DNA from 2 places in the Hymenobacter swuensis DY53 genome. Region 2 is predicted to be linked to the other one. Evidence: riboswitches for the same ligand, from Rfam matches in the RefSeq annotation. Region 2 holds a riboswitch; the other holds the start of a gene.
The links. Region 2 has a riboswitch for thiamine pyrophosphate ahead of thiS (sulfur carrier protein ThiS). Riboswitches for the same ligand answer to the same signal wherever they lie in the genome.
Positions count from the first base shown of each region.

Region 1 (6,777 bases), 580 kb from region 2:
GTTGTGCCAGCTCGCCCAGTGGAATCAGCACGCTGCCCTCGATGCGACAGAAGGCATATTCCTCGGGCTGACGTACATCGATGAGTTGAAGGTCGTCGCCATTTTGGAGGCGGGCGTGCAGTTCGGAGGCGGTGAGTTCGGGAAGCATAAGAGGCGGGGCAAAACGGAAAATGCAGGAACAGCCGCAAAATTACCCTAATGCTCGTTAGCTTTGACCACGCCCGGCATCTGCTACGGTGGCCCGGGCGATACTTCGTTTCTCAGTTGTTTTCTGTGGTGCAGTCATTGTACGAGTTCTGGACGGCCGCCGCCGGGGGGAGTCCGCTGGAGTGGGTGGCGGTGCTCACAGGCTTTGCCTGCGTCTGGCTGGCCGCCCGCGAGTCGCTCTGGAACTTCCCGGTGGCCATCGTCAGCTGTGGGCTCTACGTGCTGGTATATTTCGAGGCCAAACTGTACTCCGACTGCTTTCTGCAGACCATGTTCATCTCGCTGAGCGGGTACGGCTGGTACCAGTGGCTGCACGGCGGCCGTAACCGGACCGAGCTGCCCGTGTCGCGGACCCGGGCGCGCGAGTGGGTGGCGTGCGCCGTGTTCGTACCTGCTTTCACGCTGGGCTTTGGGTATTATCTGCAGCACCATACCGATGCAGCCCTACCGCACTGGGACAGCTTTACCACGGCCGGTAGCCTAGCCGCGCAGTACCTGTTGATGCGCAAACGGGTGGAGAACTGGTTGCTCTGGATTGTGGTGGATAGCATTTATGTGCCTATTCTGTGGGCAAAGCAGCTGTATCCGACCAGCGTGCTGTATGCGCTGTACCTCGGGCTGGCCGTGTATGGCTACTGGGAGTGGCGGCGCGCTCTGCACCGGCAGCCCGCTTTATCCACCGATATTCAAGCCGCCTGAGTATGCTCCGAGTTGCCCTCACCGGCCCCGAATCGACGGGAAAAACCACCTTAAGCCGCCTGTTGGCCGAGCACTACCACACCGCCTGGGCCCCCGAGTACGCCCGGCATTACCTGGAGCACCACGGCCCTAACTACGTGCTGGCCGACTTGGAGCGGATGGCCAGAGGACAGTTGCGGGCCGAGCAGAATGCCCTGCAGGCTGCCCAGTTGCAGGGCCGCCCCGTCATGTTCTGTGATACGGACCTGTTGGTAATAAAAATCTGGGCAGAGCACTCTTTCGGCTTCTGCCCCGACTGGATTCTGCGCCGCATTGCGCAGCAGCAGTACGATTTGGTGCTGCTGCTGAGCGTGGACCTGCCCTGGGAACCGGACCCCCTGCGCGAACATCCCAACCACCGCCAGTATTTCTACGACCTCTACCAGCGGGAACTGCGGGAACAGCTGTCCAACTTTGCCGAAATCAGCGGAACCCCGCCTGAGCGATTTGAGCAGGCCTGTTTTCACGTAGATGCGCTGCTGGGCAAAACCACGGCGTGGCCGGTGGCCCGCCTGAGCTAGCTGCCGGCGTAACCCAACTTTCCGGAACGGCAGTCGTTTGTTTCTGTCGTTAGCCGCATTATCTGTTGAATGACCTACACTCTCGAAAATGAGCTGTGCCGCGTGGCCGTAGCCGCGCATGGAGCCGAGCTGCATAGCTTCATCCGCAAGGATCTGGGCAACCTGGAATATATCTGGCCCGCCGACGCGGCCTACTGGAACCGCCACGCGCCCGTGCTTTTCCCCATTGTGGGCCGCCTGCCCTCCGATGCGTACCAGCACCAGGCCCAGCCCTATACGCTGGGCCAGCACGGTTTCGCCCGTGACCGGGAGTTCACGCTCCTGCACCAAACACCGACGGAGCTTACCCTGGAACTGCGGGCCGATAAGCAAAGTCGCCGGCAGTATCCGTTTGAGTTTGCTTTGCGCATTTCGTACCGGCTGGCGGGGGCCACGCTTACGATTGGCTGGGAAGTGGAAAACCCGGGAACAAAGGAGCTGCTTTTTAGCATTGGAGCCCATCCGGCCTTTCGGTGCCCGCTCCTGCCCGAGGAATCCTTAGAGGAGTACGAGTTTGTGTTCGACCACCCCGTAACTTTGCAGCGCCATTTGCTGGAAGGCGGCCTGCTCAACGGCCAGACGGCTCCCGTGCTGGAACAGCAGGATACGCTGCCGCTCAGCTACGCGCTGTTTGCCGAAGATGCCCTGGTGTTTAAGCACTTCGACTTCACCCACCTCACCTTGCGCAGCCGTCGTTCGGGCCGCTCGGTGCGGGTGCGCTTCGATGGGTTTCCCTACCTGGGCCTCTGGACGAAAGGACCCGGTGCGCCGTTTGTGTGCATTGAGCCCTGGCAGGGAATTGCCAGCTCTACTACCAGCTCCCCGGAGCTGACCGATAAAGAAGGCATTCTGAGCCTGCAACCCGGCCAGCAGTTTCTCACTTCTCATAGCATCACCGTTGCCTGACGCATACATGACCGCCGAAATCACCATCCGCCCCATCCAGGCGGCCGAAACCCATTCGCTCCGCCACCAGGTCCTCTGGCCCCAGGAGTCCATCGAGTACGTAAAGCTGAACAACGACGACTCGGGCCGCCACTTCGGAGCCTTCCGCAACGGTAAGCTCGTGTCGGTTATTTCCCTGTTCATCGACGGCCGCGTAGCCCGCTTCCGCAAGTTTGCCACCCGCCCCGATTGCCAGGGCCAGGGCATTGGGTCGCAGCTGCTGCGCCATGTGCTGGAAGATGCCCGTGAGCAGGGTGCTCAGCGCATCTGGTGCGACGCCCGCGCCGTAAATGAGGCGTTTTACCGCGCCTTCGGTCTGGAGCCGGAAGGTAACCGCTTCTACCGCGGCACCATCCCCTATGTGCGCATGGCCAAGGATTTGTAGAAACAAGCCCGCGCCAGGATGCGGCCGCCGCAAGAACTGTGCTCTATCAGGCACCTACCTCTGGTTGTAACGAACAGCCCCCAACGCCGGTACTGGCATCGGGGGCTGTTTACTTATTCAGGTTATTCAGGATTCTTAATGGCACGAAGAATTTCTGGCTTGTGCTTTCCTGCCATGAGGGGAGGAATACTTTATAACTCCACCGGTACGCGGGGGCGGTTGTAGTCAGGTTCCCAGTCGTTGATAGGGCGGGAAATACCGGGTGGCAGGTCGAAATCGGGGAGGCCGTCGTCGAGTGGTTCGCCGCCATCATCGTCATTATCCGGCGCTGGCGGCTGGCGGGTACGGCGGCGCGGAAGAGCCAGCAAAAGCCCGGTGAATACCAAAACAACGAACAGATAGAGTAGGCTGGTGAGGGGCATGGCGGGAAAAGCTGAGGTCCAACAATAAGCGGAAAGCCAACCGGCAGTAGCAGAAGAAACGGAGGTGCAGGCTGGGTTGTTTTCGATGCGCCGGTTTTTCTGCGTACCATTAGGGAGGTTAGCTAATTTACTTGATTGTCAACAAATAAAGCCACGCCCAGGGAGTGGTTTTTTTGAACTTCAGTTGGTTTGCGGAAATGCTGGCGGTGGTGCTGGCAGCGGTAGTAGTCAGGCCGGAAAAGCAACCTCTGAAAGCGCTTCACTGGATTGGGAAGGTGAAAGCCATCAGCGCAAAATCTGCCTGCAGCAGCTTGAAACCCGAAGCGGCGGCGTACCTTTGACCCAACAACCAAAGTTTAGGGGTGCCTCGCTTATGCGAGGCTGAGATCATACCCATTGAACCTGCCCGGGTAATGCCGGCGAAGGGAACAAACGATCCGCGAACGAAAAACCTAAGGGTGCCGACCCCTGGCACCGGGTCCGTTCCACTTTTTGCCTTTTTCACCTCGTTGAAAAATCTACTGTTTACCGGCGTGGCGCTACTAGCGCTGTCCGGTCCTGCATGGGCTCAAGGGCCCGTGTCGGGTACTGTGCTGGACGTCCGCACGGGCACCGCTTTGCCCGGTGCCACCATTCTACTTGATGGCACACCCGTGGCAGCTGCCGCTGATGGCACGTTCACCCTGTCGGCCGTGGCCCCCGGCGCGCACGAGCTGCGCATCACGTTTGTGGGCTACGCGCCGCTGGTGCAGCGGCTAGAAGGCCAAAGCAGTCCGCAACAGTTGCGTCTCGCGCTGCAACCCGGCAGCGTGCTCACCGGCGAGGCGCTGGTAACGGCCAGCCGCGCCAACGAGCGCACAGCCACTGCCTACACCAACCTCAGCAAGGAAGACCTGGAGAAGCGCAATTTCGGCCAGGACATTCCTTACCTGCTCGACCAGACGCCCTCCGTGGTGGTAAACTCCGATGCCGGCAACGGGGTGGGCTACACCGGCATCCGGGTGCGGGGTACGGGCATTGAGGGCATCAACGTAACGGTGAACGGGGTGCCGCTGAACGACGCGGAAAGCCACGGCGCGTTCTTCGTGAACCTGCCCGATCTGGCTTCCAGCACCAGCAGCCTGCAGGTGCAGCGCGGGGTGGGCACCAGCCAGAACGGCAGCGCCGCCTTCGGGGCCAGCATCAATGTGAGTACGCTGGAAAGCCGCCCCCAGGCCTATGCCGAAAGCCAGAACAGCTACGGCTCCTTCAACACCTGGAAAAACAACGTGCAATTCGGTACGGGCCTCATCAACGGCCGCTTCACGGTGGATGGTCGCCTTTCGCGCATCTCCTCCGACGGCTACATGGTGCGCGGGGCTTCCGACCTGAAATCGTATTATCTGGCTGCCGGGTATCAGCAGAAGAACACCCTGCTCAAGTTCATCACCTTCTCGGGCCGGGAGAAAACCTACCAGGCCTGGAACGGGGTGCCCGAGCCGGCCCTGACGCGCAACGCCGCCGGCCTGCAGCAGTACGTGGATAACTATGAGCTGAGCCCCGAGGATGCCGAACGCGCTCTGCGCGAAGGCCGCCGCTACGCCTACTACACTTACGACAACCAGACCGACAACTACCAGCAGAACCACTACCAGCTACACCTCACCCAGGGCCTGGGCACCAACTGGAACCTGGCCGCTGCTGCCCACCTCACCCGGGGCTTCGGCTACTACGAGAGCCTGCGCCTGGACCGCAAGCTGGCCGATTACAATCTGCCCGACGTCGTTATCGGCACCGCGCCCAACGACACTACTATCAAGCGCACCGATCTGGTGGACCGCAAGTGGCTGGATAACTACTTCTTCGGCGGCGTCTTCGCCCTCAACTACCAGCCCGCCGACGGCAAGGTGCAGGCCACGCTGGGCGGGGGCTGGAACCGCTTCCTCAACGACCATTACGGCGAAGTCATCTGGGCGCGCTACGCCTCCACGGGCAGCATCCGTCACCGTTCCTACTTTAACGACGCCACCAAAACCGACTACAACGCTTACGCCCGCGCCATCTGGCAGGCCCTGGAGAAGCTGAGCGTGTATGCCGATGTGCAGGTACGCCGCATTACCTATCAGCTCGACGGCATCGAAGACAAGCAGGTGCCCGTTTCGGCCAAGGCCGACTACACCTTCTTCAACCCCAAAGCCGGCCTCACCTGGCAGTTTACCGACAACCAGACGCTGTACGCCAGCTACGCCGTGGCCCACCGGGAACCCGTACGCTCCGACTTTACCGACCGCCCCCTGAACGACGCCGGCCCCAAAGCCGAGGAACTCCACGACCTGGAAGGCGGCTACCGCCTCAACCGTACCGTGAACGGACAAATGCTGCGCGTCGAGGTAAACGGCTTCTACATGCGCTACCGCAACCAACTGGTGAATACCGGCCAGCTCAATGATGTGGGCACAGCCCTTCGGACCAACGCCCCGCGCAGCTACCGGGCCGGCGTGGAGCTGACTGGCGCCTACCAGCCGCTCGGGTGGCTTACACTCAACAGCACCCTCACCCTGAGCCGCAACCGCATCCTGGACTACCGTGCCGTGACCTACGACAAGGACTATAACCCCGTAGTAGCCGCCGAAGGCCGCACGACCACCATTTCCTATTCGCCCAGCGTGGTGTCGGCGCACACGGTGGAGGTGATGCCAGTGAAGGGCCTGCGGGCCGCGCTGCTCTACAAAACCGTCGGCCGCCAGTACCTCGATAACACGGAGTCGGCCAACAAAGCTGTTGCCTCTTATCAGGTGCTTGATCTGCGTTTGCGCTACACCGTGCAGCCTTCTTTTATGCGGGAGCTGGAGTTAGGTCTGCTGGTAAATAACCTGCTCAACCGGGAGTACGTGGCCAACGGCTACACGTACGGCTACCCTGATGCCAGCGGCCAGCCGCTTACCTTCAACTACTATTATCCCCAGGCCACCCGCAACTTCTTGGCCTCGGTGGGCGTGAAGTTTTAACGGCCGTAGAAGCCGGGGAAACAACTTCATTTTCAGGATTTTTTGCGAATAAATTAGTAAAAAGCTATTTTTCGGCACATGCTTTGCCTGAAGCGTGCCAGTGACTTTTCCCGGCCGGAAATCTGCCTTTCGGTCGTTTTGTGGGCGTGCCGGGATTGGCCGGCTTATGGCATTCTCCCGCCACCTGCCACGCCTTCCGAAAACCCTGACTGGCTTCCCTTGCCGGTCAGGGTTTTTTCGGTTAATCAGGCTGCCGAACTCAACGGCCCCGCAGCCGGTTGTACGTAGTGGAATTCCTATCTTTGCCCATCATTCCCACCCAATTTTCTCCTATGTCTTCGCAAGCTGATGTTCTTTCCACCAAGGCCCAGGTCCAGCGCAACAAAGGCTCCCTGAACGCCGCCGGTTTCACCGATTACTACGATATCGACGATTTGCTGACCGAGGAGCACAAGCTTATCCGCCAGAGCATCCGAGACTTCGTGAAGAAGGAAATTTCGCCCAACGTGGAGAAATGGGCGCAGGACGCCTAT
Region 1 is NZ_CP007145.1:3,915,381-3,922,157, reverse strand. Features, by position in the region: gene HSW_RS18200 (rhodanese-like domain-containing protein) at 1-148, opposite strand, end outside; gene pnuC (nicotinamide riboside transporter PnuC) at 274-906, shown strand; gene HSW_RS18190 (AAA family ATPase) at 909-1,466, shown strand; gene HSW_RS18185 (aldose 1-epimerase family protein) at 1,536-2,411, shown strand; gene HSW_RS18180 (GNAT family N-acetyltransferase) at 2,419-2,835, shown strand; gene HSW_RS18175 (hypothetical protein) at 3,027-3,257, opposite strand; TPP riboswitch at 3,606-3,704, shown strand; gene HSW_RS18165 (TonB-dependent receptor) at 3,767-6,244, shown strand; gene HSW_RS18160 (acyl-CoA dehydrogenase family protein) at 6,577-6,777, shown strand, end outside.
Region 1: linked by a shared signal. The riboswitch ahead of HSW_RS18165 (TonB-dependent receptor) and the one ahead of thiS (sulfur carrier protein ThiS) in region 2 are both predicted to bind thiamine pyrophosphate.

Region 2 (6,777 bases):
GCCGACGCGAAGTCCCTACTGGTGTCGCTGATGCAGACGTCCCTGCTGGCGCACGCCGAGGAAATGAACACGTTGCTGACTGCCAACAAAGCCGGAAACGCGCGCAAAGCCGGCGAGCAGCTGGGCGTAGAGGTAGTTACGGCCCTGGTCAGCCAGTGCCCGGCCGGCCAGCAACTGATGGTGGGTGCTGTGCGCGATGGGCTGGGCAGTAAGCTGGCGGTAACCGAGGCCGAGAAGCCTGTGCTACAAACCATAACGCGTGACATTTGCCGCCGCCTCGACGCGGAAAACACTAAAAGTCCCTTGGCCGCTCGTCCGGCCGCTGAACGCAAGGAGGCATTTTCTACCGCCATGCAGGGCAGCATCCTGGCCAACATGGAAGCGGTAGCCAACCTCTACGGCTTCAAGGAGTTGCAGAATAACAAAACCATGGAGCAGGCAGGGCAGAAAATCGTGCTGCTGATGCTGGACGAATGCCCCGTGTACCTGCTCCAGTTCAGCATAGATGAATACCTGAAAGGCAAGTAACCTGTCCGTTTGCCTGACCACAGAAAAGCCCCCGCAATGTCAGTTGCGGGGGCTTTTCTGCTTTTATGCCAGCGTACTTACGCGGCGGCTTCTTCAGGCTTCTGCTTCACGGCCAGCTGCCCGCAGGCGGCGTCAATATCCTTGCCCCGGGAGCGGCGGATGTTGGTTTGCACGCCCCGGTCGGCCAGGTACTTGTGGAAGGCGGTGAGCTTGTCGTCGGCCGTGTTGAGGTAGTCGGCGTTTTCGATGGGGTTGTACTCGATCAGGTTCACTTTGCAGGGAATCCACTTCGAAATCTGGAACAGCTCCTCGGCGTCCTGCAGCGTGTCGTTGAAGCTCTCGAACACGATGTACTCGTAGGTTACCTTGCGGCCCGTGACCTGGTGGTAGTGCTGGAGCGCGTCTTTGAGCGAAGCCAGCGAATTGGCCTCGTTGATGGGCATGATTTCGTTGCGCTTCGTGTCGTTGGGCGCGTGCAGGCTCAGGGCCAGGTTGGCTTTCACACCGTCGTCGGCCAGCTTCTTGATCATCTTGGCGATGCCGGCGGTGCTCACGGTAATGCGGCGCGGGGCCATGTTCAGGCCGTCAGGGGCGGTGATGCGCTCAATGCTTTTCACCACGTTGGCGTAGTTGAGCAGCGGCTCGCCCATGCCCATGTACACGATGTTGGTGAGCGGCGTGCCGTACTGGCTTTCGCACTGCTCCCGGATGCGCACCACCTGGTCGTAGATTTCGGCCGCATCGAGGTTGCGCTTGCGCTCCATGTAGCCGGTAGCGCAGAATTTACACGTAAGCGAGCAGCCCACCTGCGAGCTGATGCAGGCCGTCATGCGCGTGTCGTGCGGGATGAGCACACCTTCTACGATGTTGCCATCATAGAGCCGGAAGGCCGATTTGATGGTGCCGTCGTTGCTGAGCTGGTGGTTCTGCACCGTCACGCCGTTGATGACGAAATGCCGGGCCAGCAACTCGCGAGTAGCGAGGCTGATGTTGTTCATCTCCTCGAACGTGCTGGCCGTGTTCTTCCACAGCCACTCCAGCACCTGCTTGGCGCGGAACGGCTTTTCGCCGTGCTCCACCATAAAGGCCTTGAGCTCATCGGGGCTGAGTTTGCGGATATCGCGCTTGGAAACTACGGGCAAGTCAATCATCATGGCACAAAGATACGACACCCGCCGTCGAAGCCCTACGCTTCCGGCCGGGAACGTGCTTTAACCCGCTGAAGATGAAAAAAGTGCCAGTGAGTGAGAACTGAGATATGAGAACTGAGAGCTTAGAAGTTAGAGCATAGATAACAGCAGCGGAGTGTGTGTGTAGGTAAGTGCCAAACTTATGCGTAGCCTGCGCATAGCATGCTCTACTAACTACTCTACTAACTGCTTTTTACTTATCCCCTCTACGCTCTAACTTCTAAGCTCTCAGTTCTCACATCTAAGTTCTACTTCCTTTCTTTTTCCGAATTCCTTTCTACCTTGGCGGCGTAAACTTTAGGGGTGTTCTGCCACGGGCGGGACTGAGAAATACCCTTGGAACCTGATCCAGGTAATGCTGGCGAAGGGAAAAGTGCCTTGTGTCGCGTAGCCGAAGCTGCGCCGTGCCCCATTGCGGGGGCCGGCCGGCGTGGCGCGGCACCCCTGCTGTTTACGGTTTTTCTGTTTCGCCACTTTTCTCAGCTGGCCTGCATGACCGTATTCGTCAACGACACCCCCCACGAGGCCCCCGGGCCCGCCCCTACCCTGGCCGCCGCCCTCAGTCCCCTGCACCTCGACGGGCAGCGCGGTATTGCCGTGGCCGTGAACGACACCGTGGTACCCCGCCCCGACTGGCCCACCCACACCCTACAACGCCAGGACCGCATCCTCATCATCCGCGCTACGCAAGGCGGCTAATTCCTCTCCCGGCCTCTCCTGGGAGCAGGCCGGGGTCCAACCTGTTTCGACCCCTATGAAAACCAAAGACCACGCCCCGCACCAGACGCTGGTGGAGCGCCAGCCCCTCACGGGCTCCCGCAAAGTGTACGTACCCGGCCAGCTGTACCCCAACATCCGGGTGGCTATGCGCGAAATCGGCTTGGCTGACAGCAAGCGGCACCTCGACTTCGTGAACCCCACCGAGCCCAACCCGGCCGTGACGGTGTACGACACCAGCGGCCCTTACACCGACCCCACCGTTGAAATCGACCTGAAAAAAGGCCTGCCACGGCTGCGCGAGGCCTGGGTGCTGGAGCGCGCCGACGTGGAGGAGCTGCCGGGCATTTCGTCGGACTACGGGCAGCAGCGGGCCGCCGATGCCGCGCTGGACCACCTGCGCTTCGAGCACATCCGGCGGCCGTATCGGGCCAAGGAAGGGCAGAACGTGACCCAGCTGCACTACGCCCGCCAGGGTATCATCACACCGGAGATGGAGTACATTGCCATCCGCGAAAACCAGCGCATCGACCAGATGGCCGCTCAGGATGCGCTGCGGGTGCAGCATGCGGGCCACAGCTTCGGGGCCAACACGCCACAGGAGCACATCACGCCGGAGTTTGTGCGGGCTGAAGTGGCCGCCGGCCGGGCCGTGATTCCCTCCAACATCAACCACCCCGAGGCCGAGCCCATGATTATCGGGCGCAACTTCCTGGTGAAAATCAACACCAACATCGGCAACTCGGCCGTCACGTCGAGCATTGAGGAGGAGGTGGACAAGGCCGTGTGGAGCTGCCGCTGGGGCGGCGACACGCTGATGGACCTGAGCACGGGCAAGAACATCCACGAAACGCGGGAGTGGATTATCCGCAACTGCCCGGTGCCGGTGGGCACGGTGCCCATTTACCAGGCCCTGGAGAAGGTGAACGGCAAGGCCGAGGACCTGACCTGGGAGCTGTTCCGCGACACGCTCATCGAGCAGGCCGAGCAGGGCGTGGACTACTTCACCATCCACGCCGGCGTGCGCCTCAGCTACATTCCGCTCACGGCGAAGCGCGTGACGGGCATTGTGTCGCGGGGCGGCTCGATTATGGCCAAGTGGTGTCTGGCGCATCATCAGGAAAACTTCCTCTACACCCATTTTGCCGAAATCTGCGCGATTATGAGAGCCTACGACGTGGCCTTCTCGCTGGGCGACGGGCTGCGGCCCGGCTCCATTGCCGACGCCAACGACGCGGCCCAGTTTGCCGAGTTGGAAACCCTGGGCGAGCTGACCAAACTAGCCTGGCAGCACGACGTGCAGGTGATGATAGAAGGCCCCGGCCACGTGCCAATGCACTTGATCAAGCAGAACATGGACAAGCAGTTGAAGGAGTGTCACGAGGCCCCCTTCTACACCCTGGGCCCGCTCACCACCGACATTGCGCCCGGCTACGACCACATCACCTCGGCCATCGGGGCGGCCATGATTGGCTGGTTTGGCACGGCCATGCTCTGCTACGTGACGCCTAAGGAGCACCTAGGCCTGCCCAACAAGCAGGACGTGAAGGACGGCGTCATTGCCTACAAAATTGCCGCCCACGCCGCCGACCTAGCCAAGGGCCACCCGGGCGCGCAGTACCGCGACAACGCCCTAAGCAAGGCCCGCTTCGAGTTCCGCTGGCAGGACCAGTTCAACCTGAGCCTCGACCCCGACACCGCCCGCGCCTACCACGATGAGACGTTGCCCGCCGAGGGCGCCAAGGTGGCCCACTTCTGCTCTATGTGCGGCCCCCATTTCTGCTCCATGAAAATCACCCAGGAAGTACGCGACTTCGCCGCCACCCAACAAGTACAGCCCGACGAAGCCCTGGCCCACGGCCTGGCCGAAAAAGCCCGGGAGTTCGTGGCCAAGGGCAGTGAAATCTATCTGTAATAGAAGCAGAAAAAGAACGTCATGCTTCATCTGGCGTCCGCTTGCCGAAGCATCTCTACCGGGGTATTTCATTAGCAATGCACCGAAGCGGTAGAGATGCTTCGACTCCGCTCCGCTTCGCTCAGCATGACGTTCTGAACTCCCACCCCATGTCCCAAACACTCCGTCCTTACGTTCTCACCCTGGCCGGATTTGACCCCAGCGGCGGGGCAGGTTTGCTGGCCGACTGCAAGACCTTCGAGCAGCTGGGCGTGTACGGGCTAGGGGCCTGCACGGCCCTTACGGTGCAGAACGACGTGGCCTTTGAGCGTGTCGTCTGGACCACCGAGGCTGACCTGCGCGACCAGCTGCGGGTACTGCTGACGCGGTTTCTGGTACAGTGGGTCAAAATCGGGCTGACGGAGAGCTTGGTGAAGCTGCCGGCGCTGCTGCGCTGGCTGCGGCAGCTGCAACCGACGCTGGGCGTGGTGTGGGACCCGGTGCTGCGGGCCAGCGCCGGCTTCGAGTTCCACGCCGGGCCGCCGCCCGCGCTGGTAGCGGAGGCATGCACCGGCCTGGCCCTGCTCACGCCTAACCGCCCCGAGATGCTGCGCCTCTGGCCCGCCGCCGCCACGGCCGAGGAAGCCGCCACGGCCGTCAGCGCCTTTTGCCCGGTGCTGCTGAAAGGCGGCCACGCCGAGGGTCCCGAAGCCGTGGACGTGCTGTACCAGCAGGGACGGGCGGTGGCTACGTTTTCGGCCCCGCGCCTGCCCCGGGGCGAGAAGCACGGCAGCGGCTGCGTGCTGTCGGCGGCCATTACGGCGGGGCTGGCGCGGGGCCTGGCGCTGCCCGAAGCCTGCCGGGCCGGCAAAGCCTACACCGCCCGGGTGCTGGCCAGCAACGATACCCGCCTGGGCTACCATTCCCTTCCCTGATACCCTCCATGACCATCCATCCACTTCAGTTTATTGCCAGCTCCCCAAGCCAGGCCGCGCAGGCCTGCGCCGGCGGCGTCCGTTGGGTACAGCTGCGGGTAAAAAACCAGCCGTACGCCGTTTGGCGGCAGCTGGCGCTGGAAACCCAGCAAGTGTGCCGCCGCTTCGGAGCCACGTTCATTCTCAACGACAACCCGCAGCTGGCCCAGGAAATCGGGGCAGATGGGGTGCATCTGGGCCAGCAGGATATGCCCGCCGACCACGCCCGCCTCATTCTGGGGCCCGATTTCCTCATCGGGGGCACGGCCAATACACTGGCCGATATGGCGGGGCTGGCGGCGGCCGGCGTCAGCTACATCGGGCTGGGGCCGTTCCGCTTCACTACCACTAAGGCCAACCTGAGCCCCGTGCTGGGGCTGGCGGGCTACCAGCAGCTGCTGGCACAGTTTCGGGCGGCCGGGCACGGGGTGCCGGTTATCGGCATCGGGGGCATTACGCTGGCCGACGTGGCCGAGGTATGCGCCACCGGACTGCACGGCGTGGCCGTGGCCGGCGCCATTGCCCAGGCCCCCGACCCCGCTACCGCCGCCACCGATTTTTTGCACGCGTTACCCGCTTTTTCCTCGCTCCACGCATGACAACCCAGCCTTTACGCATTGCCGACCGCACGTTTCACTCGCGCCTGTTTACCGGCACGGGCAAGTTCAGCTCGGTGCAGCTGATGGAAGATGCCCTGGTAGCCTCAGGCTCGGAGCTGGTGACGATGGCCCTGAAGCGGGTGGACGTGCGCAACTCCCAGGACGATTTGCTGCGCCACCTGCGTCACCCCGGCCTGCACCTGCTGCCCAACACCTCGGGCGTGCGCACGGCCCGCGAGGCGGTATTTGCCGCCCAGCTGGCCCGCGAGGCGCTGGAAACCAACTGGCTCAAGCTCGAAATTCACCCCGACCCGCGCTATTTGCTGCCCGACCCGGTAGAAACCCTGCGCGCCGCCGAGGAGCTGGTGAAGCTGGGCTTCGTGGTGCTACCCTACATCCACGCCGACCCGGTGCTGTGCAAGCGGTTGGAGGAAGTGGGCGTGGCCGCCGTGATGCCCCTGGGCGCGCCCATCGGCTCGAACCAGGGGTTGCTCACCCGGGAGTTTCTGGAAATCATCATCGGCCAGAGCCGGGTGCCGGTGGTGGTGGATGCCGGTATCGGGGCTCCTTCGCACGCGGCGGCGGCCCTGGAGCTAGGGGCTGATGCCGTGCTGGTGAACACCGCCATTGCTGTAGCCGGACAGCCCGTGCAGATGGCCCAGGCCTTCCGCCTGGCCGTGGAAGCCGGCCGCCTCGCCTACGAAGCCCACCTCGCCGTCCCCACCCTCCACGCCGAAGCCTCGTCACCGCTGACGGCATTTTTGGATTGAGTTGACAATTGTCAGTTGTGGGTTGGCAGTTGGTGCTGATTCTGCTCTGACAACTGTCAACTCGCAACTGACAACTTTCTCATGTCTTTCCGCCCTATTTTCGAT
Region 2 is NZ_CP007145.1:4,491,197-4,497,973, forward strand. Features, by position in the region: gene HSW_RS20560 (hypothetical protein) at 1-528, shown strand, start outside; gene rlmN (23S rRNA (adenine(2503)-C(2))-methyltransferase RlmN) at 606-1,679, opposite strand; TPP riboswitch at 2,008-2,105, shown strand; gene thiS (sulfur carrier protein ThiS) at 2,211-2,417, shown strand; gene thiC (phosphomethylpyrimidine synthase ThiC) at 2,473-4,350, shown strand; gene HSW_RS20580 (hydroxymethylpyrimidine/phosphomethylpyrimidine kinase) at 4,500-5,264, shown strand; gene HSW_RS20585 (thiamine phosphate synthase) at 5,273-5,902, shown strand; gene HSW_RS20590 (thiazole synthase) at 5,899-6,672, shown strand; gene thiH (2-iminoacetate synthase ThiH) at 6,754-6,777, shown strand, end outside.